DNA from 2 places in the Arthrobacter sp. 05N429 genome. Region 2 is predicted to be linked to the other one. Evidence: predicted binding sites of a transcription regulator. Region 2 holds the regulator's gene; the other holds the start of a gene.
What was found. Region 2 encodes HrcA, which represses chaperone genes, less so after heat shock. Its sites were predicted from a motif close to TTNGCACTCGNNNNNNNCGAGTGCNAA; they were not measured.

Region 1: AC1DF4_RS02210 (FmdB family zinc ribbon protein) is a predicted target of HrcA. The motif match lies at 8,210-8,236, and genes of this name have one in related genera.

What each region holds. Positions count from the first base shown of each region.
Region 1 is NZ_JBFTMQ010000001.1:446,703-460,129, forward strand. It holds gene AC1DF4_RS02185 (SURF1 family protein) at 1-203, shown strand, start outside; gene AC1DF4_RS02190 (DUF3817 domain-containing protein) at 200-712, shown strand; gene guaA (glutamine-hydrolyzing GMP synthase) at 850-2,439, shown strand; gene AC1DF4_RS02200 (AAA family ATPase) at 2,728-6,840, shown strand; gene AC1DF4_RS02205 (RcpC/CpaB family pilus assembly protein) at 6,914-7,741, opposite strand; gene AC1DF4_RS02210 (FmdB family zinc ribbon protein) at 7,866-8,123, opposite strand; gene AC1DF4_RS02215 (5-formyltetrahydrofolate cyclo-ligase) at 8,270-8,905, opposite strand; gene galU (UTP--glucose-1-phosphate uridylyltransferase GalU) at 9,003-9,920, shown strand; gene AC1DF4_RS02225 (GNAT family N-acetyltransferase) at 9,926-10,546, shown strand; gene AC1DF4_RS02230 (hypothetical protein) at 10,664-11,647, shown strand; gene AC1DF4_RS02235 (SDR family oxidoreductase) at 11,772-12,572, shown strand; tRNA gene AC1DF4_RS02240 (tRNA-Ala) at 12,619-12,691, shown strand; gene AC1DF4_RS02245 (hypothetical protein) at 12,748-13,299, shown strand; gene AC1DF4_RS02250 (hypothetical protein) at 13,411-13,427, opposite strand, start outside.
Region 2 is NZ_JBFTMQ010000003.1:165,508-175,454, forward strand. It holds gene lepA (translation elongation factor 4) at 140-1,993, shown strand; gene hemW (radical SAM family heme chaperone HemW) at 2,036-3,274, shown strand; gene AC1DF4_RS07725 (DUF4870 domain-containing protein) at 3,399-3,818, opposite strand; gene AC1DF4_RS07730 (DUF3097 domain-containing protein) at 3,964-4,812, opposite strand; gene hrcA (heat-inducible transcriptional repressor HrcA) at 5,044-6,057, shown strand; gene dnaJ (molecular chaperone DnaJ) at 6,158-7,285, shown strand; gene AC1DF4_RS07745 (16S rRNA (uracil(1498)-N(3))-methyltransferase) at 7,288-8,097, shown strand; gene AC1DF4_RS07750 (GerMN domain-containing protein) at 8,254-9,147, opposite strand; gene AC1DF4_RS07755 (PhoH family protein) at 9,652-9,947, shown strand, end outside.

The DNA.
Region 1 (13,427 bases), on a different contig from region 2:
TCAACTGGCTCAACCTCTTCTACGCCGCCGAGTGGGTGGTGTTTGCCGGGTTCGCGCTGTTCATCTGGTGGCGCCTGGTGAAGGACGACTACCGCCGCGGACTCGAGGACGCCCTCGACGAGGAGCAGGACGCTGCGGCGCAACCCGTCCCCAACCCCGACCCCACCGAACCGCGCCCCACCGAAACGAAAGTGCAACCATGATCGAGCCACAGCCGGCCGTACAGCCGCAGCAGTCCAACTCAACGGGAACCGCGGGCGGTAAGAAGCGCCGCTTTGGCGGAACCGAGGCCCAGATCCGTTCTGCGCTGAAGTTCTACAAGGTGCTCGCGTACATGACCGGCACCATGCTGCTTCTGCTCTGCGCCGAGCTGATCGCCCGGTACGCGTTCGGACAGTACCTTTTCGTGGGCGGCACCAACGCCGTCACCGGCGAGCCGTTCGGCTTCGGATTCGCCGACGCCGAACCGCCCGGAGTTATCGGCGGCGTGAACCTCTCCGTGGCAGTGCTGATCGTGCACGGCTGGATGTACGTCGTGTACCTCATGTCCAACTTCCGCCTGTGGTCGCTGATGCGCTGGCCCTTCATGAAGATGATCATCCTGGCGCTCGGAGGCGTAGTGCCGTTCCTGTCCTTCTTCGTGGAGAAGAAATTCCACGCCGAGGTGGAGGCCGAACTGGCCGCCAACCCGCAGGCCCCGCAGCGCTACTGAAACCCCCGGCCCGCGGCGCAGTGGCCGGCCGCCCGCCGTCGGGCTTTCGTGTGAGTTCGCTTACCCGGCGGCCGTTTCCGGGCCTGGACCGGCTTCTCAATGTGCGGGCCGGCGGCGCCGCAAAGTAGGCTTGTACGGTGACTACTCCCACTGCATCCCAGACGTCCCACAAGCCCGTGCTGGTTGTTGACTACGGTGCCCAGTACGCGCAGCTGATCGCCCGCCGCGTCCGGGAAGCGAACGTGTATTCGGAAGTGGTTCCGCATACCTACAGCACCGAGCAGCTCCTGGCCAAGAATCCCGCCGCCATCATCCTCTCCGGCGGCCCCGCCAGCGTTTACGCCGAAGGCGCGCCCAGCGTCGGAGCGGACCTCTTCGAGGCCGGGATCCCGGTCTTCGGCATCTGCTACGGCTTCCAGGCCATGGCCAACGCCCTCGGCGGCAAGGTCGCCCAGACCGGGCTCCGCGAGTACGGTGCCACCGAGACCACCACCATCGGTGAGGGCCGCTCCATCCTGGCGGGCATGCCCCAGCACCAGAGCACTTGGATGAGCCACGGCGACTCCGTGCACGAAGCTCCGGAAGGCTTTGAAGTCCTCGCGACGACGGCGGGCGCCGACGTCGCCGCCTTCGCCAACGAAGAGAAGGGCCTCTACGGAGTGCAGTGGCACCCCGAAGTGAAGCACTCGGCGTACGGCCAGCAGGTCCTCGAAAACTTCCTGTTCAAGGGCGCCAAGCTGGAGCCGAACTGGACTACCGGCAACATCCTCGAGGAGCAGGTCGACCGGATCCGCGAACAGATCGGCGACGCCCGGGTCATCTGCGGCCTGTCCGGCGGCGTGGATTCCGCCGTCGCCGCCGCCCTGGTCCAGCGCGCCGTCGGCGACCAGTTGACCTGTGTGTTCGTGGACCACGGGCTGCTGCGCGAAGGCGAGGCCGAACAGGTCGAACGCGACTTCGTGGCCGCGACCGGCGTCAAGCTCTACGTCGCCAACGAGCAGGAACGCTTCCAGGCCGCCCTCGCCGGTGTCAGCGACCCGGAGACCAAGCGCAAGATCATCGGCCGCGAATTCATCCGCGCCTTCGAGGAAGCCGAACTGGCGATCATCGCCGAGGCGGCCGCGCACGGCGAGAAGATCAAGTTCCTCGTCCAGGGCACGCTGTACCCCGACGTCGTCGAATCCGGCGGCGGCGAAGGTGCCGCGAACATCAAGAGCCACCACAACGTGGGCGGCCTGCCGGAAGACCTGCAGTTCGAACTCGTCGAACCGCTGCGCGCCCTGTTCAAGGACGAGGTCCGCGCCGTCGGCGCCCAGTTGGGCCTGCCGCAGGAAATCGTGGGGCGACAGCCGTTCCCCGGGCCGGGCCTCGGCATCCGGATCGTCGGCGAAGTCACCAAGGAGCGGCTGGACCTGCTGCGCAAGGCCGACGCCATCGCGCGGGCGGAACTGACCGCCGCCGGGCTCGACAACGAGGTCTGGCAGATGCCGGTTGTGCTGCTGGCCGATGTCCGCAGCGTCGGTGTCCAGGGTGATGGCCGGACTTATGGCCACCCGATCGTGCTGCGCCCGGTCTCCTCCGAAGACGCCATGACGGCGGACTGGTCGCGGCTGCCCTACGACCTGCTGGCCAGGATCTCCAACCGCATTACCAACGAGGTGGACGGCGTGAACCGCGTGGTGCTCGACGTGACGAGCAAGCCGCCGGGAACCATCGAATGGGAATAGCCCGGTAAAGGGCGTGTGAAATGGCCGGTCTCCGTGGGAGGCCGGCCATTTCACATCTGGCCACTTCACGTCCGGCCGGGCCGCCCGGCACGGATCCGTGCGGCCGCTTTGGGCGGAGGATGGCGTTCCGGCAAATTCGGCCCGAATTTGCGTCCCGCCAGTGTTGCGGAGCCTCACCGGCGCCGGATTCGGGCTACCCTCGAAAGCATGCCGGTATGGTCCAGGACGTCCCGCGCGAGCACGGAAAACGTGAGCAGAGTAAACGCGAGCACAGAAAAGAAGGCAGCAGTGTCAGTTGGTCAAGGCCACCCCGAGGGCTCCGAGGAGCTCAGGAAATGGCTGTCGGGGCTCAAACCCGTCACCGGAGCGGACACCATGCTGCGCTTCACCAAGACGCCTGAAGGCTCCATCGACCTGACCCACGCCCATCCGTCCGGCCTGGCGCAGCTGATGGCCGGCCGGCGCACCCGGCTCTCCACCCTGATCCGTGACCACCAGCAGTACGTCGTCGCCGCGCGGGCCTCCCGTAACCTGCGCTCCAAGATTTTCGAACTGGCCAACGACCGCGGCATCGACGCGGGGTACTTCTCCGCGGGCACGGTCGTCTGGACCTCCGCCGTCGGAGGCAAACCCCAGCGCGTTTCCGCCCCCGTCATGCTGACCGCCATCTCCCTGACGGTCCGGCCGGGCGAGGATGACTACGAACTGCAGCTGACCGAACAGGCCAAGATCAACCCTGCGCTGATCCGGCACCTGAAAACCATCCACGGGATCGTCTTCGACGTCAACGCCGTCACCCGCATGGCTTACAGCACGGCCCGGTTTGATCCGCAGCCTGTCCTCGACCGCCTTGGCACCCTCATCCAGCCGATCCACGGCGCCGACGTCGAACACAACCTTCTGGTCTCCACCTTCGCCGACCTGTCCGGGAGCCTCGACGACCCGTGGATCAACGGGAACCATCCCCTCGTGACGGCGCTGGGCCGCGCTGCCGCCGGCGGAGCGGTGGAAGTTCCTGAGCTCAAGACCGGGCGCTTCCCCACCACCGACGAGCGCGACCCGGCTGATGAACTGCTCCTGCTCGACGCCGACACGGACCAGCAGTACGTCGTCGACGCCGTCCGCGCGGGGGACTCGCTCGTGGTCAGCAGCCCGCCCGGCACCGGCCAGACCCAGACGGCCATCAATACCATCGGGGCCCTCGTCGATCAGGGCAAGACCGTCCTGGTGCTGGGGGACCGGCGCGCCAGCCTGGGCGAGATCTCCGCCGAGCTGGACACGCTGGGGTTGGACTCTGCCCTGTTCCAGCTCGCCGGCAACGCAACGCCGCTGCAGCTGAAGGGCCAGCTGGTCCGGGCGATCGTGCGCAACGAGAAGTCCCTCGAGCCCCAGCTCAGCAACCTGCACACCACCCTGATCGAGCACCGCCACGCCCTGCGGGACCACGTCGCCTCACTGCACAACGTCCGCCAGCGGTGGGGCTGCTCACCGTATGAGGCCATGCAGTCGCTGGCCGAGCTGACGTCCATTCAGCCAGCGCCGGCCACCACCGTACGGCTCAAGCGCAGTGTGCTGGACAACATCCGGGACCGGGAGGAACTGGCCGGGCGGCTACGCCGCGCGGCCGAACTGGGAAGCTTCAGCCGGGCGTCGACGACGAGCCCCTGGCACGGCGCCCGCCTCCTGACCCGCAAGGAAACCCAGGAAGCCCAGCAGGTAGCCCAATCCGTGGCGCGGAAGCTTCCCGAGCTGCGGGAACTCATGAACGGCGTCGCCGACCATGCCGAGATCCGACTTGGCAGCACGTTCGCCGAATGGGGCGACCAGGTTGAGCTCCTTGTCGCGGTGCGCGAAAGCCTCGACAAGTTCACCCCGGATATCTTCGACCGTCCGGTCCACGACCTCATCTCCGCCACCGCAGCCTCGTCCTGGCGCCGCGAACGGAACATCGAGATGCCATCCATGCAGCGCTCCCGCCTGCGGCGGGTCGCTAAGGAGTATGTCCGCCCGGGCGTCCACATCGCCGACCTGCACAGCTCCCTCGTCCTCGTCCAGGAACAGCGGGCCGCGTGGTCCGACTACGCCACGACGCAGCGCCATCCGGCGGTCCCCTCCGGCCTGGCGGAGATCATCGGCCTGTACCGCGAACTGGAAGCAGAACTGGCCGAATTGGGCCAGGCCGTGAGGCACACAGCGGCGGGCGGCGAGCTGCACAACACGCCCTATGGGCAACTCATGGAGCGCCTGGAGCGGCTGGTTGCCGACACCGGGACGCTGGAGACCCTGCCGGAGCGGACGCTCCTGGTGGAGAACATGCGCGAGCATGGCCTCGGCGAACTTCTCGCCGACCTTGCCGAGCGCGAAGTTCCGGCCGGATCCGTGGCTGCGGAGCTTGAGCTCGCCTGGTGGCAGTCCGCGCTGGAAGCCATGATCAGCGGGGATGACTACCTGGCCATGTCCGACGGCGACGCCCTGCGCCAGCTGGAGGCCGAGTACCGTCTCGCGGACAACGCCCACATCGCCAGCGGCGCGGCCCGTCTGCGCTGGAAGCTTGCAGAACGCTGGCGGACCGCCATCGCTGAGCACCCGCGCCAGGCGGAGCTGCTCCGCAGCCTGCTCAAGGACGGCAGGGTCACCCTGTCGGCGTTGACCGGGCAGGCCCCGGAACTGCTGCCCATGCTGGTCCCCGTGTGGTCGGTCAGCCCCTATCTCCTGACAGCGGTCTTGCCGGCGACACAGCGGTTCGACGCCGTCGTCATCCTTGATGCCGAGGCGACGTCGCTGCAGGCGGTCCTGCCGGCCCTCGCCCGCGCCCAACAGGTCATTGCCTTTGGTGACGACCGGATTGCCAGCCCGCGGACCTTCACCGTGAGTGTGGAGCGGCTCGCCGCCGGCGAAAGCTCCCATCAGGGTGTCGAGAGCGCATACAAGGCGCTGGCCGCCGTCTTGCCCGTCTGGAACCTTCGGAATGTCTACCGTGCCGTTGACGAAGATCTCGTGCGGCAGCTGAGCAAGGGCTTCTACGACAGCGGGCTGCGGCGGTTGCCGGAAGGCCAGTCCGCCACCGGCCTGGACCGCGCCCTGACCGTCGAGTACCTGCCGGACGGCACCGGACTGCCCAGCGCGGACCACGACGGCGTTGAATCCGTCGTGGCCGAGGTGAACCGTGCGGTGGAACTTGTTTTCGAACACGCCCGCCTGCGGCCGCGGACTTCGCTGGCCGTTGTCACCGGCAGCCTCCGGCACGCTGCCCGGATCGGCGAGTCCATCCGGCTGCAGCTGCCCAACCATCCGCTGCTGGCCGGCTTCTTCACGGCCGGGGACGAATCCTTCCGGGTGGTGGACCTGGAACGCGCCCAGGGCCTGGTCCGCGATCACGTGATCTTCTCACCGGGCTATGGCCGCACCCCGCACGGGCGTGCGCTCCACAGCCTCGGTCCGCTGTCCGCGGACGGCGGACGGGCCAGGTTCGCCCTCGCCATGACACGGGCGCGCCGGTCCCTGCACGTGCTGAGCTGCTTCCGGCCCGAGGATCTCGACGTGACCAGGTTGAGCCACGGAGCAGTGGACTTCTACGAACTCCTGGACCGGGAAATCGCCGGCAACTCCGATCTTGGCAGCCCGGCGTCGCGCGCCGCCGCCAGCGAACAGGCCCTGGGGGCAGACCCCCTCGTGGCTGACCTCGGCGACCGGCTCCGCGCCCGGGGCGCCCGGGTCTGGCACCAGTACGACGGCGCCCTGAACATGGTGGCCGCAGCCGACCCGCTGAGCACCCTCGGACAGGACGACGCGGAAATTCCCCGGCCTGTGGCGATTGAATCCGACGGCACCGAGCAGTACCGCCGGCTGACTGTCCGCGAACGCAGCAGGCTGCGTCCGCAGCTCCTGGAGCGACTTGGCTGGCGTTACATGCCACTATGGACCATAGAGGTCTTCACCGATCCTTCGGCCTGCGCCGACCGCATCGGCGGGTACCTTGGCCTGGAGAAACCGGCCGTAACGCACCGGAAGCAGGCCTCGCCGGGATTCTTTGACGACGACGTCGAGAACCTGGCCGTGAACGAAGCGCAGGCCGCGGAGGAGCGGCCGCCGTCCGGGTGGCCGGACGGCGCACAACATTACAGAACAGATCAGGGCAGTAAGGAGGCCGGCGGCATGACTGCAGACGGCGATACCCGAAACAGTGGCGAATCCCGGAACGACGGAGAGATCAAGAACAGCGGGGAAATCCGGGACCGCGGCCGGGACAACCTTTCGCAGCCGGCCGCACCGGCGACCGTCCCTGCCGGTGTGCTGCCGAACAAAGCCTCCGAAGACGATCCGAGGCGCTGGGGGGACGAGCAGGGCGGCTACGACCACGACTCCTGGCTCCAGGAGCAGAAGCCTCCGCACTGGGGCTAAGGGACGAACCCGGGCCGAACCTCGGGCAGCGTCCCCGGCGGTGTTCCGGACGGGCTGGGGCCGCTATGCCCCGCTAGCCCGGTACGGCCCCCACAAGGACAAAGAACAGCTTCCCCTGCGTGGAAGCGCCGGCGAGCCGGCGTGCCTCTTCGGCGTCGGCAGCTACGACCATGAGGCCCTCCGTTTCCCCGGCAGCCAGCCACTGGCCTGCCTCGCTGCCGTGCCCGGAGGTCCAAAGCACCGGCACGGCCGCAGCCAGCACCTGGGACGCGGCCGTCTGGTCAAAGTTGTCGCCGGTTGTCATGACCACATTGACGAGTTGTCCGGGGGAGAGCAGCTGGATTGATGCGGGATCGGCCATCCGGAGCGGTACGGCGGCAGTTCCCGGAGGGCTTCCTGCCAGCAGGCCGGGACCAAGAAGTTGCGAATCGGACAGCAGCTGGCCCTTCCGGAGCGCCACGGCAAGCTGCTTGCCGTGCGGGGAAACGTTGCCGCCATAGCTGCCCGCCGGCACCAGGTCCCGCGGAACGCTCAGGAGGGTCAGGTCTTCCGGGCCGAGTACCTCCCCGGACGGCAGGTCCCTAGCAGCGGCGAAGGCGGAGACCGTGAAGGCCGGGGCCGGCGTGAGCTGCTGCACGGTGATGCCCGCCGCGATGCACAGCAGCAGTGCCACAGCCAGCCGCCGGTTGCGCTCCAGCCAGCGGACCAGGCGGCGGAACGGCCGGCCAGCGGGTCTCCGGCCCCGCGGCGGACTCCCGGAGTTCGGGCCGCCGGAACTGCGCCCAACGGAACGGGCGCCGAACCCGGGAAGCGAGGGGCGCAAGGCACCGCGAAGGAGGGCACGAAGGATTTCCGCCGGGAAGTTGCCGGCGGCCGGGACAGAACGCGCAAAGGTGGCCATGGCGCGATCCTACGCATCGGCGGGAACACCGGGCGGGCGCAGTTTGGGCTATGTGGAGAAACAGCCAAGAAATTCCGCGGTCAGGCGGGAAGCCGTTGCGGGCCCGCAACCGTGCGGGCAATACCTAGCTTGCGGAAGCCGCGGCGGGCGCCGGAGTTGCGGCCGGGGCCGGGGCAGGAGCCGGGGACACCGTGCTGCCCTTGGTGTCGCGTGAGTCGGTCCGGTAGAAACCGGAGCCCTTGAAGACGACGCCCACGCTGTTGAACTTCTTGCGGAGCGTGCCCTGGCACTCGGGGCAGGACGTGAGGGAGCTGTCGGTGAACGACTGCACGATCTCGAAGGCGTGGCTGCAGTCCTTGCAGGCGTATGCATACGTGGGCACTGGAAATCCTCCTCTGGGACAAACGAGCAGGTCCCGTGCTGTCCGGTCCGGATTACTGCCGGGATGTCTCCGGCGGAATCCGTTCCTTAGCAGTCGCAGGGCCTGAGTGCTAATTCTATCACCCCGGCCGCGCGGCCCCTCATGCGCTATGGCTGCAGCAGGAGCAAGCCGCCCGGGGTCAGTGCGGCGGCCACCTTCCGGTCGAAGGACTCCGCCGGGATGCTGCCGGCCGGAAGCACCTCGCTGTCGAAGACGACCGCTGCTGTCGGCAGGGGCGGCAACAACCCGCCGTCGGACGACCCGGCCCGGGATGGCAGGACGGCCGTCAGCGCCGCCAGGAACTTGTCGTAGTACCCGCCGCCTTGACCGACCCGGTTCCCGGAAAAATCGACGGCGGTGGCAGGCAGGAAGATGCCGTGCGCGTGCAGCATGACCGCCGTGCCGTGGCGTTCCCCCGCGGGCTCCTGGATCGGCGCATAGCGGCTCCGGACCGATTCGGAGGCCGGCGTCCAGTACACCCAGCTCAGCTCCAGGCCGGGTTCGCAGACCGGGAGCAGGAGCCTGTGCCCTGCCTCATGCAGCGCCGTCAGCAGGGGAAGCGTCGGCGGCTCCGAACCCACGCCCAGATAGGCGGCAAAGGTGCCCGGGCGGCCGCCGGTCAGGCCTGTTGCCCATGCCAGGCCGTGCCGGGCGATGTCCGCCCCGGCGCTCGACCGGCCGGTGTTCGTCAGCGCGCCGCGCCTGGCCCGGTGGCCGGCCCGGATCTCTTCCTTCGACGCCATGACGCCCCGTCCCTCCGCGTGATGCAGCCGGGAAGAGGAGGTTCTCCGGCGGCTCGAATGATTACGCAATGTTTGGTCCCTCCGTTAGATTAGTCGAGTGACTACACTCAACGCTCCCGTCCGCAAGGCCGTCATTCCCGCAGCCGGCCTCGGCACCAGGTTCCTTCCGGCCACCAAGGCCATGCCGAAGGAAATGCTGCCCGTCGTGGACAAGCCGGCCATCCAATATGTCGTCGAGGAAGCCGTCAGCGTGGGCTTGAACGACATCCTGATGATCACCGGACGCAACAAGCGCGCGCTGGAGGACCACTTCGACCGCGTCCCCGCGCTGGAAGCCACCCTCGAGGACAAGGGTGACACGGCCAAGCTCGAGTCCATCCAGGCCGCCAGCAACCTGGGTGACATCCACTACGTGCGCCAGGGCGATCCGATGGGCCTGGGCCACGCCGTCCTCCGCGCCAAGCAGCACGTAGGTTACGAACCCTTCGCCGTCCTTCTGGGCGATGACCTGATCGACGCCCGCGATGAACTGCTCAGCACCATGATCGAAGTCCAGGCCAAGACCGGCGGCTCGGTTGTTGCCCTGATCGAGGTGGACCCGTCCCAGATCAGCGCCTACGGCTGTGCCGACATCCAGGCGGTCGAGGGTGAAGAGTATGTCCGCATCGATCACCTCGTGGAGAAGCCCGACGTCGACGACGCCCCGTCCAACCTCGCGGTGATCGGCCGCTACGTCCTCCACCCGGCAGTCTTCGAGGTCCTGGAACGCACCGAGCCCGGCCGTGGCGGCGAAATCCAGCTGACGGACGCGCTCCAGGAACTCGCGGCGGGCGACGGCGAAGGCTACGGCGTGTACGGCGTCGTCTTCCGCGGCCGCCGCTACGACACCGGCGACAAGCTCAGCTACCTCAAGGCCTGCGTGCAGCTCGCCTGCGACAGCGAAGACCTCGGCCCCGGCCTGCGGGAATGGCTGCCCGCGTTCGCCGCCAGCCTCGCGCCGAGCCTGACCAAATAACTCCCGTGGGGGGCAGCTTCAACTGGCCGGCGACCCTTGAGTGCGGCGACCTCGTGTTGCGCCCCATCCGGTACCGGGACCGCAAGGAATGGACCGAAGTCCGCTCACGCAACAGCGAGTGGCTGGCCCCTTGGGAAGCGTCCAACCCCGTTCCCGGGGGTGGCCTGCCCGACTACCGCCAGATGGTTCGTTCCCTCAAGACCCAGGCCGCCCAGGCAACGGCTCTGCCATTCCTGATCACGGCATGGACCCCGGGCGTCCGCGAACCCGTGATCGTTGGCCAGCTGACGGTGTCCTCCATCGTGTGGGGCTCGGCGATGATGGCCACGCTCGGATACTGGGTGGACAAGGACCGGGCAGGCCAGGGCATTGCCCCGACCGCTGTGGCTTTGGCAACGGACTACTGCTTCCAGACGCTCGGATTGCACCGGATGGAGATCAACATCCGGCCTGAAAACGGACCCAGCCTGCGCGTGGTTGAGAAACTCGGCTTTCGCGACGAGGGTTACCGGCCGCGGTTCCTGCACATCAACGGTGAATGGGCGGACCACCGCACCTTCGCGCTGACCTCCGAAGAAATCCCCGGGGGGCTGCTGGCACGCTGGCAGCAGAGCCGTCCCGCGTGAGCGGCCAGAGCCCGCCTGACCAGCCGTTACGCCTTAAATCCACTCAATTGGCAGTTGTCCCGCGACACACCGGGGACAATGCCGCCCAGTACCGCCCATAGCTCATACGGTTTTGATGTGGACTTCCCTCTTAGCAGCTCTGTGATCCTTGTCATTGCTGTTGCGCTCTGGATTGTGTGGGTTGCTCCCTACATGCTCCGGAACGGACGCCACCAGCTGCAGCCCGCGGGCGAGTTCGGAGCGGACGTCATCGATCTAGAAACAGCCCCGCAAGCCGGGCACGTCATGAAGATGGCGGCCCAGCAGGAGAATCCCATGACCAGTACCCAGCACACCGTGTCCGGCCCGGGAACCGCAGGGTTCGACGGCGGCCTCAAGCCTGCTGCCCCCGGTCCGGCATTCAAGATCCGCTACGGCCGGCTGGCCCTCGCGCTGGCAGGTCTGCTCGCACTGCTGACAGGGCTGGTCTCCGGGGTCCTGCGAATTTTCGGGCTCGGTCCGCTGTGGCTTCCCGTCGCGGCGCTGCTCGGCGCCGTGGCCTCAGTCTTTATGCTCCGCTGGCTCGCGGTCCGGGACCGCCGTCGTAAAATGAACGCCGCGTTTCGGTCGGCCATTTCCGCGCCGGCACGCCCGTCCCGGTCCGCCCCGGAGCGGGCGCCGCTCGGGGAGCCGGCAGGGGAGCCCCGTGAACGGGCTGAGAGCCCGCTCTTCGACGCCCAGGCCGACGCCGCGGAACGCAAACCTGCACCGAAGCCGCTGACCGCACAGGAACTCCGCCAGGCGGCACTGGCGGAAGCCGTGGCCTCGGGTGACACATCGGTTCGCCGTCCCGCGGATTCCCCGGCCGGCGAAGGTTCGAGCTGGGAGCCGGTGGAAGTCCCGAAGCCCAAGTATGTGGAGGCGCCGAAAGCCGAACGGGCCGCCCCCGAGCCGCTCGATCTGCCGGAGGCCCCAAAGGCCGTCGGTAAGCCATCACTGAAGCAGGGCCTTCCGCAGTCCCCGGCTGGCAGCCTCGGCACGGAATCCGAATCGAAACCCCTGGGCAAGGCGCAGAGCGCCCTGAGCAACCTGGACGATGTCCTGCAGCGACGCCGGGCCTGAACCGCTACGTCGAGCCCCGGGCAGCCAACAATGGCCGCCCGGGGCTTTGTTGTGTCCCGGACTTTCGGGTTCCGGCAGAGGTCCAATAGGGCCGGTATTACGTGCGGCCCGGTAGCCTCAGGGCATGACTCGAATTTGCGTTGCCGGCGGAACCGGCCAGGTGGGCAGCGAAGTGGTGCGGGGGGCTATCGCCGGCGGGCACGATGTGGCGGCCATCTGCCGGAATCCACCTCCGGCCGGTGCCCCTGCCCGGCTGGCCGGCGCGGAATTCTTTTCTGCCGACGTCACTACTGGCGAGGGGCTGGCGGCGGCACTGGCCGGGGCCGACGTCGTGATTGACTGCCTGGAAGGGCGCTCCGGGAAGGCCCTGAAAGGCTTCGCCGACGGCGGAGCGCGCCTTCTCGCCGCGGCCCAGGACGCAGGGGTGGGCAGGGCCGTGATGCTGTCGATCATCAATTGCGACCGGAGCAGCTTCGGCTACTACGCCTCGAAGGCGGCCAAGGAACAGGTCTACGAGCGGTCCGGCATGGAGACCGTCGCGCTCCGGGCGACGCAGTTCCATTCCCTGCTGGCGACGATGTTCGGTGCCGGCTCGAAACTGCTGATCATTCCCGTGGTCAAAGGTGCCCGGTTCCAGCCAATTGCCCCTTCCGACGTCGCCGCCGCCCTGCTTGGGGCTGCGCTGGAACCCTCGGTGGACCTGCGGCACAGCGTCCGAACCATCGGCGGCCCCGAGATCCACGGCATGGACGACTTTGCCCGGCAGTGGAAGGCCGTCAACGGCTCCCGCGGACGGCTGGTGCAGTTCCCGTTGCCCGGTGCCATGGGCAGCTACCTGCGCGCGGGGCTGAATCTGGTCCCGGAGCAACGCCACGCCGGTGAGACATTCAGCGGCTGGTTGGCAAAGAACGCGGATAGTTTGTAGCCTAGGGACACCGGCAACGCCGTACCTGCGGGAACGGCGTTGCTTCGGGGCTATAGCTCAGTTGGTAGAGCGCTTCGTTCGCATCGAAGAGGTCAGGAGTTCGAATCTCCTTAGCTCCACAGTACGATCCGGTTTCGATGCAGCATGGCAGGTTGCCCAGTCTAGGATGACCGGCATGAGGAAGTGGATAGCCGCTCACCGCAAGATGGTTGCCCTGGTGGTCCTTGTCGCTGCGTGGGCTGCGGTGGTCGCGTTGTGGGTCGGCTTCGGCTACCCGTTGGACCGGATTGTCTTCAACGCTGCGCTGTGGGCAGTCTTCATGGCAGCCTTCTGGTACTCCCTGACCCGGCGGCAACGTAAGGCAGCCTCCAGGCTGGAATCGCACGGCGAGATGCTGGTGTACGTCCGCTACCCTAACTCGCTTCCCGGGTCCCTCAGCGGAATCTGGAACATGGGGGTCGCCACCTACGACGGGACCGCGATGAAATTTCAGCCGGCCGTCTACGACGCGCTGGAGCCCTCCGGCCGGCCCACGACTTTCAGTGCCATGGCTCCGGTATCCAAGGAGGCCAGAACCCTCGATCGCAAAGAGCGTAGATACGTCACCCAGCGGGAATTCCAGGCCATCCGGCTCGCCACCGACAAGGGGGACATTGAAGTGGCCGCCGGGCCGGAATCACTCCGAAAGATTCTCGACATGCTCCGTACGGACGAGGAGACAAGCTGACTTCACTCGCGACCGGCGAACGGATCGGGACGCTTGGTGGTGGCCGGCTCGGTGCTCTTGGGCGCCATGTCTGCGGACAGCGCCGTTGCTGGCTCCGGGCCTACAGGAGCTTCATCCGACGGTGATTT
Region 2 (9,947 bases):
TGCGGTCCGCAACGGAAATCGGGGATGCGAACCCAAAGGTCCGGACGTGGGAGACTATAGGGAGAGAAAGGCGGCACGGCGCAGGATGGGAAACCAGTCCGGCGCCGGTCCGTGGAAAAGCCAACAGTAAGGACCCTGCGTGTCTCCCATGGCCCGCACCGCCCCGGTGCCCGCCGCAACAGATCCGGCCATCATCCGGAACTTCTGCATCATTGCGCACATTGACCACGGCAAATCCACACTGGCCGACCGGATGCTCCAGTACACCGGCGTTGTCCAGTCCCGTGACATGAAGGCCCAGTACCTGGACCGCATGGACATTGAGCGCGAACGCGGCATCACCATTAAGTCCCAGGCCGTCCGTATGCCCTGGGAGCTCGACGGCACCAGCTACGCGCTGAACATGATCGACACTCCCGGGCACGTCGACTTCACCTATGAGGTCTCCCGCTCGCTTGCGGCCTGCGAAGGCGCCGTGCTGCTGGTGGATGCGGCCCAGGGCATCGAGGCCCAGACCCTCGCCAACCTCTACCTGGCGATGGAAAACAACCTCACGATCATCCCGGTCCTGAACAAGATCGACCTTCCGGCAGCCCAGCCCGAGAAGTACGCGGCGGAACTCGCCAACCTGATCGGCGGCGACCCCGACGACGTGCTCCGCGTCTCCGGCAAAACCGGCATGGGCGTCGAGGCCCTCCTGGACAAGATCGTCCGCGACCTGCCGGCCCCCGAGGGTGACCCGAACGCCCCCGCGCGCGCCATGATCTTCGACTCCGTCTATGACACGTACCGCGGCGTGGTCACGTACGTCCGCGTGGTGGACGGCATGCTGCACCCGCGCGAACGCATCCAGATGATGTCCACCCGCGCCACGCACGAACTTCTCGAAATCGGCGTCAGCTCCCCGGAACCCACCCCCTCCAAGGGCCTCGGCGTCGGCGAAGTGGGCTACCTCATCACCGGTGTGAAGGACGTCCGGCTGTCCAAGGTGGGCGACACCGTCACCAACCTGGCCAAGCCGGCGACCGCTTCCCTTCCCGGGTATGCGGACGCCAAGCCGATGGTCTTCTCCGGCCTGTATCCCTTGGACGGCACGGACTATCCGGTGCTGCGCGATGCGTTGGAGAAGCTGATGCTCAACGACGCCGCGCTCGTCTACGAGCCGGAAACATCGGCCGCCTTGGGCTTCGGCTTCCGCGTGGGCTTCCTGGGGCTGCTGCACCTGGAAATCACGCGTGAGCGGCTCGAACGCGAATACAACCTGGACCTGATCTCCACCGCCCCCAACGTGGAATACGAGGTGACGCTGGAGGACAAGAAGCTCGTCCACGTCACCAACCCCAGCGAGTACCCCACGGGCAAGGTCGCGGAGGTCCGCGAGCCGATGGTGGCCGCGACCATCCTGGCGCCGAACGAGTTTGTCGGCGCCATCATGGAACTGTGCCAGAGCCGGCGCGGAGTCATGGGCGGGATGGACTACCTGTCCGAGGACCGGGTGGAAATCCGCTACCGGCTGCCGCTGGCCGAAATCGTTTTCGACTTCTTCGACATCCTCAAGTCCAAGACCCGCGGTTACGGCTCGCTGGACTGGAAAGCCGACGGCGACCAGGTGGCCGACCTCGTCAAGGTGGACATCATGCTCCAGGGCGAACAGGTTGACGCCTTCTCCGCCATCACGCACCGTGACAAGGCCTACGCCTACGGTGTGATGATGACCACCAAGCTCCGCGAGCTCATTCCGCGCCAGCAGTTCGAGGTGCCCATCCAGGCTGCCATTGGTTCCCGGATCATCGCCCGGGAAAGTATCAGGGCCATCCGCAAAGACGTGTTGGCGAAGTGCTACGGCGGCGATATTTCCCGCAAGCGAAAGCTGCTGGAAAAGCAGAAGGAAGGCAAGAAGCGCATGAAGATGGTGGGCCGCGTCGAGGTTCCCCAGGAAGCGTTTATTGCCGCCCTCACCACGGACGAGTCCAAGGACAAGGCCAAGAAGTAGCGGTGCCCGTGATAACTGTCCTAAAGCAAGCGGGACCCGACCGTGCCTAGCGCCCTTCCGCTGGGGGACCCGGCGCCGCCGGACGGGCTGCTGCCCGGACAGGCGCTGGAAGGCGCCGCATCCAGGGCCTTCGGGCTGTACGTCCATATCCCGTTCTGCGCTGTGCGCTGCGGCTACTGCGACTTCAACACCTACACGGCCACGGAACTCGGCGGCGGGGCGTCCCAGGACGCCTACGCCGGCACCGCCGTCGCGGAGGTCGACTTCGCGGCAGCAGTCCTGAAGGCCAGCGGCCTGCCGGCACGTCCGCTCAGCACGGTTTTCTTCGGCGGCGGCACGCCCACGTTGCTCCCGGCCGAGGACCTTGCCCGGATCCTCACCGCTGCCATCGGCGCCTGGGGCCTGGAGCCAGGCGCCGAGGTGACCACCGAGGCCAACCCGGATTCCGTGACCCCCGAATCCCTGCAACTGCTGGCCGACGCCGGCTTCACCAGGGTGTCCTTCGGGATGCAGTCGGCCGTCCCGCACGTGCTGAAGGTCCTGGACCGCACCCACACGCCCAGTCGCGTGCCCGAAGTGGTGCAGTGGGCGCGTGATGCGGGCCTCGCGGTCAGCCTCGACCTGATCTACGGCACGCCGGGGGAGTCGCTGGAGGACTGGCGCTACTCGCTGGAGACGGCGCTGTCCTACGGCCCCGACCACATCAGCGCCTACGCGCTGATCGTCGAGGAGGGCACCAAGCTCGCCGCGCAGATCCGCCGCGGAGAAGTCCCCGGTATCGACGACGACGACCACGCCGACAAATACGAACTCGCCGACGAACTCATCTCGGCGGCAGGGCTGTCCTGGTACGAGGTCAGCAACTGGTCCCGCACCCCGGAGCAGGCCTGCCGGCACAATCTTGCCTACTGGCGCGGCGATGACTGGTGGGGGATCGGGCCGGGCGCGCACTCCCACCTGGGCGGCGTGCGCTGGTGGAACGTCAAGCACCCCACCGCCTATGCGAATCGCCTCGGATCGGGGCTCTCGCCGGCCGCCGGGCGGGAGACCCTTGATTCGCAGACCCGCAACGTGGAGCGCGTCATGCTGGAGGCCCGCCTGAATTCCGGGCTGGACATCGCCAGCCTCGGCGGACTGGGTGACACCGGGCGGCACGCCGTCGCCGGGCTCATCGCCGACGGCCTGATTGACCCCGCGTCGGCGTTCCACGGCAGCCTTGTGCTGACCCTCAAGGGCCGCCTCCTCGCCGACGCCGTGGTCCGGAGGATCCTGCCGGATTAGGAGTCCGGAGGATTAAGCCGAAAAAGCCGGCCGCTGCCCTGAGGGCGACGGCCGGCTTTCCTGTTTCGGTCCGGGGCTTGGGTCTGCGTGTCCGGGTCCGCGGTATTCGGGACCGGCCGGACGGCTACTTAATCCAGCGGAGGTTGAACTCGTAGCGGTGCGGCTGGCCGCGGTTGACGTGGATGCCGGCCGCGACGGAGAAGCACGTGACGGCAATCCAGATGACCGTGGCGAGGACGGCGAAGATGTTGCCCACCACCGGTACGAAGACCAGCAGGTTGCAGAGCACAGCTGCGATCGTGGGCGGCAGCGTGAAGTTCAGGGCTTCCTTGGACTCCTGCGCCGTGAACGGACCGCGGTCCTTGAAGATCAGGTAGATCAGCAGCGAGGGGACGCAGCCGAGTATGCCGCCGAAGTGGGCCAGTGTGGCCCACTGACGGTCCTCGCTTGCCGTCAGAGGCAGAGCATTTGCTGGAACGCCATGGTACGGGGGCTGGCCATGGCCGGCCTGGTTGCCGTTTTGTTCGCGTGCGTCATCTGCCACGGTGTCGTCCTTCGGATTGCGGTGGTGCGTTGGTGCCTGCGGGGGTGCCAGGGCTGCGCCGGGAGCGCAGCCGCCGTTCCAAGAATACTTGCTTCGGCGCGGAATCGCGGATCGGCCCGCTGGCGGGGGCACCCGGACAGGCTCGTCAGGGGACGGTGAGGAAGTCGATGACCTCCTCCACCCGGCCCAGCAGGGAGGGTTCCAGGTCGGCGTAGCTGCGGACCGCGCCGAGGAGTTTTTGCCAGCCCAGCCCGATGTCCTCCTTGGTGCTGTGCGGCCAGCCGAAAGCCATCAGGATGCCCGTCTTCCAGTCCACGCCGCGGGGGATCACCGGCCACTTCTCGATCCCCAGCACGGCCGGACGGATCGCCTGCCAGACATCCACATAGGGGTGGCCGACGATCAGCACGTTGCCGGCCGCTCCGGGCGATGCCATGACAGCGTCGGCGATCCGGGACTCCTTGGAATCGGGGACCAGGTGGTCCACCAGGACACCGAGCCGGCGCCCGGGGCCCGGCCGGAAGGCGGCCACGGCTCCGGCGAGGTCGTCGATGCCGTGCAGCGGTTCGACGACGATGCCCTCCACCCGGAGATCGTCACCCCAGACCTTCTCGACGAGTTCGGCGTCGTGCTTGCCTTCCACCCAGATCCGGCTCGCCTTGGCGACCTGTGCGCGCTGGCCCGCCACGCGAACGGAGCCGGAAGCCGTTCTGCTGCCGGCGGCGGCCGCAGCGGCCCGGGGTGCGGGCGGCATCAGCCGGATCGGCTGTCCGTCCAGCAGGAATCCGAAGCCGAGCCGGAAGGACCGGGACTTGCCGCGGCGGTCCTCCAGGGCGACGACGTGCATCCCGCCGGACTTCTCCACCCGGGTCACGGCGCCCACCCAGCCGGACTGGACATCTTCCAGGACCATGCCGCGCTCCACCGGCACCTCCGGAAGCTGGGCCTTGGCGGGGGCGGACAGGTCCTGGGGGCCCCAGTTCTGGTACGACATCGGTTCCACACTGCTTTGCGATCGGTTTGCTATGGCGGGCTGTGCCCGAAAACACTTGCCCCGGGAAGAACGCCTGGAGCGAATCCAATGCTAACAACGCGGCGACTCATATTAGACTGGTTAGCACTTAGGCATGTCGAGTGCTAACCAACATGCCGTGTGCCAGCAGAGCGTGCGGTGCGGCCGGCGAACGGCGGCACCGGATGCGGGACAGTCGAATGGAGGTGGAGCGTGAGCGAACCACGCAAACTCGAAGTGCTGCGCGCCATCGTGGAGGACTACGTCCATTCACGGGAACCCGTCGGCTCGAAAGCCCTCGTGGAGCGGCACCACCTGGGCGTATCCAGTGCCACGATCCGCAATGACATGGCAGCCCTGGAGGATGAGGGCCTCATTACGGCGCCGCACACGAGTGCCGGTCGCATCCCCACCGACAAGGGCTACCGGCTCTTCGTAGACCAGATTTCGGCGGTTAAGCCGCTCTCACCGGCAGAACGACGTGCCATCCAGGCCCTGCTGGAGGGTTCCGACGACCTCGACGATGTCCTGGACCGGACCGTCCGGCTGCTCGCGCACCTGACAAACCAGGTCGCCGTCGTGCAGTATCCGCATCTCAGCCGCGCCAAGGTGCGGCACATCGAATTCGTCCTGCTGGCGCCCCGCAAGGTGCTGATGGTGCTGATCGCGGACACCGGCAAGGTGGAACAGCGGGTCATCGACGTGGGGCAGGACTTCGGCGACGAGGCCCTGGCTGAACTCCGCACGCGGTTCCTCGGCGGCCTCGCCGGGACGCCGCTGAACTTGTTGCCGCAGTCGCTGCAGTCCGTGGTTGGCAGTTGCCCGCCCGCGCGGCGTGGCGCAGCCCAGGCGCTGGCCCGCGGCCTTGAGGCGCTGGCCACGAGCAGCCGCGAGGAGCGCATGGTCATGGCCGGAACGGCCAACCTCGCCCGCTCCAACGTGGACTTCCCGCTGAGCATCGGCCCGGTGCTGGAAGCCCTCGAGGAACAGGTGGTCATGCTCCGCCTGCTGAGCGACATGGCCGCGGACCCGCGGGGCGTGACGGTCAGCATCGGCCGGGAGAACCCGTACGTGGGGCTCGCCGAGGCCTCCGTGGTGGCGACCGGCTACGGGCCGGACGCGACGGCGAAGGTCGGCGTGCTGGGTCCCACCAGGATGGACTATCCCACCACCATGGCCGCCGTCCGCGCGGTGGCCCGCTACCTTTCAAGGATTCTCGGCCCCTGACGGACGGCACACCACGCCCGTCCCGACGTTCCGACACCAGACTTCTTGCCCCTAACAGGCAGTGCCCCACCGGCAGTACAAAAAGGAAGAGATACAAACTTTGAGCAGCCACTACGACGTTCTTGGAGTCTCCCGCGAAGCTACGGGCGAAGAGATCAAGAAGGCCTACCGCAAACTGGCGCGGACCCTCCACCCGGACGTGAACCCCGGGGATGACGCTTCGGACCGGTTCAAGGCGGTCACACACGCCTACGAGGTCCTGTCCGATCCGCAGAAGCGCAGGATCTACGACACCACGGGCAACGAGAACGGAACCGACAACGGTTTCGGCGGCGGCAGTTACTCCGGCCAGGGCTTCGCGTTCCAGGACATTTTCGAGACCTTCTTCGGCGCCGGCGGCCAGGCCGGACCGGCCTCACGGGTCCGCCGCGGCCAGGACGCCCTGATCAGCGTCCGGATCGACCTCCGCGACGCCGTGTTCGGCGTCAACAAGAAACTCGAAGTCGACACGGCTGTCACGTGCCCCACGTGTGAGGGCTCGTGCTGCCGTGAAGGCAGCCACCCGGAACGCTGCGACATCTGCGGCGGCAGCGGCCAGGTCCAGCGCGCCGTCCGTTCCATCCTCGGCCAGGTCATGACCGCCGCCCCCTGCGGTTCCTGCGAGGGCTTCGGCACTGTCATCAAGGACCCCTGCAACGAATGCGCCGGCCAGGGCCGGATCCGCAGCCGGCGCTCCCTGACGGTCAAGGTTCCTGCCGGCGTCGCCACCGGCACCCGCATCCAGCTCTCCGGCCAGGGCGAGGCCGGCCCTGCCGGCGGTCCCGCCGGCGACCTCTACGTGGAGATCCGGGTCAACAACGACGCCACGTACGTGCGCGACGGCGACGACCTTCACGCCAGCCTCAACATCCCCATGACGGCCGCGGCACTGGGCACCGAGCTCACCCTCGACACCTTCGACGGCCAGCAGGAGATCGACGTCAAGGCAGGCACCCAGTCCGGTGAGGTCATTACGCTGCGCGGACTCGGCGTCACCCACCTGCGCGGCTACGGCCGCGGCGACCTCAAGGTCCACCTTCAGGTGGACACCCCCGCCAAGCTCGACGCCGCCCAGGAGGACCTGCTCCGCCAGCTCGCGAAGCTGCGCGGTGAGCAGTTCACCGAAGGGAAGCTCGCCGCGAGCGGCGGGGTGTTCGCGAAGCTTCGGGACCGGCTCGGTAACCTGTAGCGGTGAGCAACCCGGTCTTTTTCACTGCCCCCGGCACTTTGGACGGGCTGGTTCCCGGTTCCGACTTCGTTCTCGACGGACCTGAAGCCCGCCATGCCGTCACGGTGAAGCGTCTTGCTGTGGGGGAGTCCGTGGACATCGCCGACGGCGCCGGCAAGCGCCTGACCGGCGCCGTCGCCGCCGTCGCCCCGAACGAGCTGACGGTGCACTGCTCCGGGCTCTTCGAGGAGCCCCAGCCCGCGGTGCGGCTGGTCCTGGTCCAGGCCCTCGCGAAGGGCGACCGGGACGAGCTCGCGGCCGAAACCGCCACCGAGCTGGGAATTGACGCGGTTGTGCCCTGGCAGGCCGAACGGTCGATCGTCCGTTGGAAGGCCGAGCGTGCGGCGAAGGCCCACGCCAAGTGGCAGTCGGTGGTCACGGCGGCGGCGAAGCAGGCCAGGCGGGCGTGGATCCCGGAGGTCCGCTCCGCCGTCGACGGCGCCGGGCTGCAGGCGGCGGTGGCCGCCGCGGACCTCGCGATCATCCTGCACGAGGACGCCGTGCGTCCGCTGCGCCAGGTGCTGGAGGACTGGCAGGGCCCCACCGCCGCAGGTGAATTTCCTGCTGCTGAATTGCCCACGGGCGACGGCTCCCGCGGGGGCCGCGAGGTGCTGCTGATCGTGGGTCCCGAGGGCGGCATCAGCCCGCGCGAAGTGACCAGGCTCTGCGACGCCGGCGCCGTGACGGCCCTGCTGGGACATCATGTGCTGCGGTCGTCCACGGCGGGCCCCGCCGCGACTGTCCTCGCCAGCGACATCCTGGGCCGCTGGTAGCCCGGTTCCGGCCTAAAAAGCAATCGACTGTTCCCCACCGGCACCCTCTCCTCGCAAGCTCGGCCAGGGAACCCTGCCGGCGTGGGCCCAAATGCCGTTCTGAGCCTTCAGAAGGGCCGTTGCGGAGCAGTCGATGCAGGTTAAGGCAGGGGGTCGCTACTTGACCGTGAAGCCGCGGGTGTCGACGTTCAGGTCCTCGGCAGGGTTGCCGGCCTCAAGCTGGGACACCCGGACCTCGTAGTTGCCCGGCCCGAGGTTTACCGAGAGGCTGAAGGCACCCGATTGTCCGGCCTCGGCAGAAGCGGTGACCGTACCGTTCAGGTAGCTGGTCTTGACGCTGCCGTCGATGCGCAGGATCTCCCACCTGAGCTCCCCTCCCGGAGCTGTGCTGCGGCCGGAGACCTTGATCGCGCCGTCCTCGAGGGAGGTCCCTTCCTGGGGGTCAATGATCCATACCGGGGCGACCATTCCGGTGCTGCGCGAGGTCGGGCCGCCGAGGCGGACGTGGTTGAAGGCGACGTAATCGGTGTGGCCGTCCACGAGCACCACCACCTGGATCTGCTGGCCGGAGTCGATCAGCCCGGCGCTGGCAGCGGCCGCCGTCGCGGTGTACACGAGCTGCTGGACCGCGCGCTCGGCCATGGCGGGATCCACATTGCTGTTGAAAGCGTCCGTGGACATGTCGACGGTGATGACATTCTTGCCCGAAATGGAGGACGCCAGCTTCTTGGGGTTCTGCCAGGGCGTGAAGAAGTCCGGATCGAGCGGCTTCTGCGACATCATCACGCGAAGCGCCCGGGTGACCGGGTTGTCCTGTTCCGGGACGTCACGGAACTCCCGGTAGAGGAACGTGTTGTTATTGCTCCGGCCGATCCAGTAGACCGGCGCCTTGTTGGAAGCCTGCGTGGTCTCCAGCGGCGCACTCGTGGTCGCCGCCGATGCCTGGGCGGACATGACCTGCGAAGGAGTGTTGGAGTTCGTGATGCCGGGCTGGGGGGTGGCCACACAGCCGGACAGGACAAGCGCAGCGGGCAGCATCAGCAGCAGCATGCGCGGTCGTATCCGCGCGCCTGCTGCTATTGTCTGTCCGATCCCGCGTCGTCTGATTGCCGCTGCCCTTATCTGCTCGGTGTTCGTGTGCCGGTGTTCGTCTGCCTGTGGTGCCTGTCCATGCGCCCGCGGCCCGGCTGCAAGCGCCGTGCCGGTGGCCGATTTCCAGCATGGCACACGGGTCCGGCGCGAAACCGGGGATTCGGCCGGCGGGCCGGAACTGCAACGGGAACGATATGAGGCCGATGCGAAGTTGATACCTAAATCCGGAAACGCAGCCGGAAACACAGCAAGAAAACACAGCCAGACACAGAGGCAGCTGGCGGCCCGACAGGCCGTCAGGCCGGCGGCATACGCAGCCAGTCACTGGCGTAAGATAAAAGGACCCGCTGACACCCGGAACCGGAAGGCGCGAACCGCCTTCACAGACAAGCACCGTCGGGCCGGATCAGGGGGCAGACCATTTCCGAACTGGAGGGGACCAGAGGCCCGCGGGCCAACACCATGACTGAAGCAGCGAACGGCAAGGCCCGGACCAGCGCTCGAGAGCGCTCCGCAGGTGAATTCCCCCACTCCCTACCAGGGCTGCGGACGGAGGTAGTCCTGTTCGACAGCTCCGATCAGATGGTCCAGTCCCTTGGCAGTCATGACGAAGCCCTGCGCTTCATTGAGGCCCAGTTTCCGGCTGTCGACTTCCATGTCCGCGGCAACGAGCTCGCCATCAGCGGGCCGGCCGCCGACGTGCCGCGGATCATGCGCCTGCTCAACGAGGTCCGTGGCCTCGTCGCCAGGGGCACCAT